2 regions of the Paraburkholderia sp. FW306-02-B genome follow, and region 2 is predicted to be linked to the other one. Evidence: riboswitches for the same ligand, from Rfam matches in the RefSeq annotation. Region 2 holds a riboswitch; the other holds the start of a gene.
What was found. Region 2 has a riboswitch for manganese ahead of AC3WOG_RS26335 (sodium:calcium antiporter). Riboswitches for the same ligand answer to the same signal wherever they lie in the genome.
Positions count from the first base shown of each region.

Region 1: linked by a shared signal. The riboswitch ahead of AC3WOG_RS16235 (TMEM165/GDT1 family protein) and the one ahead of AC3WOG_RS26335 (sodium:calcium antiporter) in region 2 are both predicted to bind manganese.

Region 1 is NZ_JBYSXZ010000001.1:3,667,044-3,669,429, reverse strand. It holds gene AC3WOG_RS16240 (DUF4136 domain-containing protein) at 1-542, shown strand, start outside; gene AC3WOG_RS16235 (TMEM165/GDT1 family protein) at 692-1,264, opposite strand; yybP-ykoY riboswitch at 1,271-1,491, opposite strand; gene AC3WOG_RS16230 (beta-ketoacyl synthase chain length factor) at 2,074-2,386, shown strand, end outside.
Region 2 is NZ_JBYSXZ010000002.1:1,169,974-1,172,359, forward strand. It holds gene AC3WOG_RS26335 (sodium:calcium antiporter) at 78-1,088, opposite strand; yybP-ykoY riboswitch at 1,169-1,335, opposite strand; gene AC3WOG_RS26340 (metal/formaldehyde-sensitive transcriptional repressor) at 1,455-1,730, shown strand; gene dmeF (CDF family Co(II)/Ni(II) efflux transporter DmeF) at 1,739-2,386, shown strand, end outside.

The sequences.
Region 1 (2,386 bases), on a different contig from region 2:
GGGCGGCGGATCAAAAGAACAACCTCGAACTCTCCACCTACGAGCGCATTGTCGCCAACGAACTCGCGCCGCATGCGTTCCGTCAGGTCGACGCATCGCAGGCGCGTTATCTGGTCGGGCTGTCGTATGGCATTCGCTCGGACATGGTGACGGTGGCCGAGCCGGTCTACTACAACCCTTGGCCGGCGCCTTATTGGGGCCGGCCGTTCGACCCGTGGGGACCGTGGGGGCCATACCCGGTCGGGTACGTGAATCAGAGCTACCCGATCTATACGCATCTGCTCGGCGTGCGGATCACCGAGCGTACAACCGGCAAGGAGGTCTATAACGTGACCGCGCGCAACTCCGGCGGCGAATCGTCGTTGGTGCGGGCCATGCCTTATCTGGCGCGCAGTGCGCTGGCCGACTTCCCGCTCGGCAACGGCGTCGTGCACACGGTGAAGATTCCGCTGGACAAGGACGGCGGGGCATCGAACGAGGTTGCCGGAACGGGCGCCGCGCCTGCCGCAGCGCCGGCGTCAGGCGCGAAGGTCGTGCAGTAAGCGAGCGCCTCGCTTAACTACGCGCGCTGCGGCGCAACAAAAAAGCGGCCCGGCAGGTCATCCTTGCCGGGCCGCTTTGTTTTGCCGCTTGCTTGTGAGGCTGGCGGCCACCGCACCGCCACCGCCACAGTCACTCATGGCCGCCCCGCTTAAACGCCGACGCCGAACAACGCCATCGTCCCCAGAATCACGAACATCACGGCGGCGATGCCGTGTACGAGCTTGGTCGGCAGCTTATGGGCGAAGCGGTCGCCGAGCAGGATCGCCGGCACGTTGGCGATCATCATGCCGAGCGTCGTGCCCGCCACCACACCGAAGAAATCGTGAAAGCGCGCCGCGAGCGCGACGGTCGCGATCTGCGTTTTGTCGCCCATTTCCGCGAGAAAGAAAGTCACCACGGTCGCGCCGAACACGCCGAAGTGCGTGCGGTTGGTGCTGGCTTCTTCGTCGTCGAGTTTGTCCGGCACCAGAATCCACAAGCCCATCGCGATGAATGACGCAGCCAGCGCCCAACGCATGATGGTTGGCGTGAGAAGCGAGCCGAGCCACGCGCCGAGGGCGCCGGCGCAGGCATGATTGACGAGGGTGGCGACCAGCACGCCGAGAATGATCGGCAGCGGCTTGCGATAACGGGCGGCAAGGACGAGCGAGAGCAATTGCGTCTTGTCGCCGATTTCGGCAAGCGCGACCGCTCCGGCCGAAATGAGAAAAGCGTGATCCACGTTTTGATTTTCCCCGGGCCGAGATATGAACGAGCGACGACCCACGACACGCCGGGCCCTCTTGCGGCGCGTGTGGATCATCGGTCTCGCCAGGCCAGAGGCTGCGGCTGCCATGGCCGTACAGGCCAAGTCTGTTGACAGGCGCCCCCGCGAATCGCACGCTCGACGCACCCAGATCACAGCGGCGCGGACGTGTCGCGGGGCGGCTACTCCCCAATGAGGGACGGAGTATAACAGGCCAGAATGGGCGCGACGCCTGAATCCGGCACTGCCGCCATCCATAAAACGCTGTAGCAGTCCATTTTCGTAAGCCGAGCACCCGTGGCGTGTAGCCACCGCGGCGAGCGGAATCGTCGAAGTGTGCCGAACTGAAACAGAGATGGAGAAAGGTAAATGAAAGAATGCGTGCCCGCGTTTGCCGGGCGCCCAGCAGGACAGCCCGGCGCAAGAGGCTTTCCAGCGCAATCGCGGTGCGCGCAAGTGCCGCGGGAGTAGCGGATGGCTGACGTCAAGCCACCCGTCGCACCCGCGATACGGATACAGATGGATACGTCTTTTGTGGCTGATTTAATCCACAATATTCAGTATGATTCCGGCGACCACAGGGAGCCTTGAACAATCCACCGTAAAAGCGGCAATGGCGGCTCAATAATTGGGGCCGTGTGCCGTTAAATCGCTGAACCTTATAAGAAGATTGGATTGAGCCCCGTTTGGAGATTGCCGGTCCGCGCGGCGCGCACATGCTGTGACGGCTGTGTTTCCCGTCAGGCATCCTCAGCCTCTCCTCGCTTCTACGCGCGAACACCGATATGCCCGATCTGCACTGGACCATTCCGGTCGCTCGCTGGTCTAGCTGGCCTGCTGCCGCATCTGCCGTACCCGATATCGGCTTTATCGAGCCGATCGTGCGGCGTCGCCTGAGCACTTTGTCCAGGATCGCCCTGAAGGTGGCGCATGATTGCGTGGCGCAAGATGACGCGCGGGTCGTGTTCGCCTCGCGCCACGGCGAATTACGGCGCACTACCGACATCCTGCGCTCGATCAGCGCGGGCGAGCCGGTGTCGCCGACCGCTTTCAGTCTGTCCGTGCTGAACGCGATGACCGGTGTGTTCGGCATTGCGC
Region 2 (2,386 bases):
TTCAGCGCCGGCCATCATGCTTACGCAGATGAGGAACCGCTTCCCGCGCCAGCGTATCTGGCGATGCGGAGCTCCCGCTATCGCGTCAACGTGATGAACAGATAGCCCGCATAAAGCAGTCCGTTGAGCAGCAATGCCCGGACTGCCAGGCCGCCCGCTTTTGCGTTCAAACGCAGCCAGGCCGCAGCAATGAGTGTGATGATGACGCCCGTCAGCACTTCCACCCGTGGCTCCCAAGGCGTGAGCATGATGCCGATGGCGGGTAACAGCGTGCCCTGAAACACCATGGCTCCGGTGATGTTGCCAAAGGCCAGTGTGTCCTTCTTGCGCCGAATCCACAGGATGCTGTTCACCTTCTCGGGCAGTTCCGTCGCAATCGGAATGATGATGAGCGACAGCAGCAGTGCCGAGATGCCAAGCGCATGCGACACGCCTTCCACGCCGTGAATGAAGCCTTTTGCGCCACCCACGAGCAGCGCCACGCCGACCGCCAGTTGCACGATGATGGTCAGGAGGTTGACCGGAACCCCAAGTCGCGCCAGAAACATGGTGCCCGGGGCTTCCGTGCCATGTCCGCTTTCGACGAGCTTCTCCGACGCACGGAACGTCACCACAACGTACAGCACGTAGATACCGACCAGTCCAATGCTAAATAGCGCGCGCACGTACCACTCGTCGTGCGGCACAAACATCGCCACAGCGGCGAGCCCGAACGCGGCAAGAAAATAGTTCATGTCGCGGACGAACCCGGTTCGCTCCGGCGCAACGGTCCCTTGCAAACCGCGTGTACGAACGATGGCGAGCGTCATCAGGAACGTCGTCAGTGTGGCCAGCATCAGCGGTGCGCCGAGGATGGCGCCGACGCCGATTTCTTCGTTAACGCTTCTGCTCGACGTGCCACCAGCCAGCGCCAGCAACGGCACCATCGTCTCAGGTAGTGCGGTCCCCACGGCGGCAAAGAGCGAACCGGTCACGCCTTCGGAAATTTTGAGGCGTTCGCCCAGATGTTCCAGCGCGTTCGTGAATACCTCGGCTGCGACCAGGATGACGGCCAGCATGAGAACCAGTTCAAAGAACAGCTGCGTCATGCGGCACCTCCGCCTGAGCGAGTAGGCGCGAGCGCAAATCGGGTGGGGTTGAAGCGGGGAATTGGGAAGCACATGGGCCCTCCGGGGTCGGACGTCGACGAACCATGGCGCATCCGCCGCCGTCCGACCAGGAACGACGCAATGCGCCCATGGTCTCGCCAAACCGAACCGGTCGAGTGCGCCACGGCCACAGGCCGAGTATGTTGACGCACTCTCCTTCCGGGGCGGAAGGAAGGCTACTCCCCAAAAGACGAAGCGGAGTCTAACGCAACTATATTCTTTCAACAAGCTTTCCGTCGTGATGAATTGATATACCCCTCTACCCTATATTAGATATACTCCCCCACGGTATATCGGAGGTCATCAATGAGCCACACCATTCGCGAGAAACAGAAACTGCTCAACCGGGTTCGCCGCATCAAGGGACAGGTCGAAGCCATCGAACGCGCGCTGGAAGAGGAGCGCGGATGTGTCGACGTGCTGCAGCAAATCACCAGTTGTCGCGGCGCGATGAACGGCCTGCTGGCGGTCGTGCTCGAAGACCATATCCGCACCCATCTCGTCGATGCAGACCCCAACGAAGAGCCGGCAGGCAGTGCGACCGACCAGCTCATCGAAGTCGTACACAGCTATTTCAAGTAGAGTCAAAAATGAGTGATTTCAAAAACGCCGCGTTCGGCGCGGGGCATGACCACATCTTTCTGGGTGCAGGCCACGAAAAGAACGAGCGCAAGACGTGGGCCGTGATCGCACTGTGCAGCGCGATGATGCTGGTTGAAATCGTCGGCGGCAGTATGTTCGGGTCGCTTGCGCTCGTTGCCGACGGCCTGCACATGTCGACGCATGCTGGCGCGATGCTGATTGCAGCGCTTGCGTATACCTACGCGCGGAAACACGCCACCGACTCCCGCTTCGTGTTCGGTACCGGCAAGCTCGGCGACCTCGCGGGTTTCACGAGTGCCATCGTGCTCGCGATGATTGCGATGCTGATCGGCTACGAGGCGGTCTCGCGCTTTCTGTCGCCGGTACCGATTCACTTCGGCGAAGCGATTCCTATCGCGGTGGTCGGCCTGCTGGTTAACCTGGCAAGCGTGTGGCTGCTGAGCGGCGGCGACCACGGCCATAGCCATGGTCATAGCCACGGACACGGCCACGGTTACGACGACCATGCTCATGAAGACGAGGTGCAGAAGATTTTTGCGCCGTCCGGTGTGTTTGCCGTTTCTATCTTCGAGGATGGCGTACCGCCCGTTTTCCGGATTACGCCGGCAACCGAGGGTTCACGACTGGACGCTTCT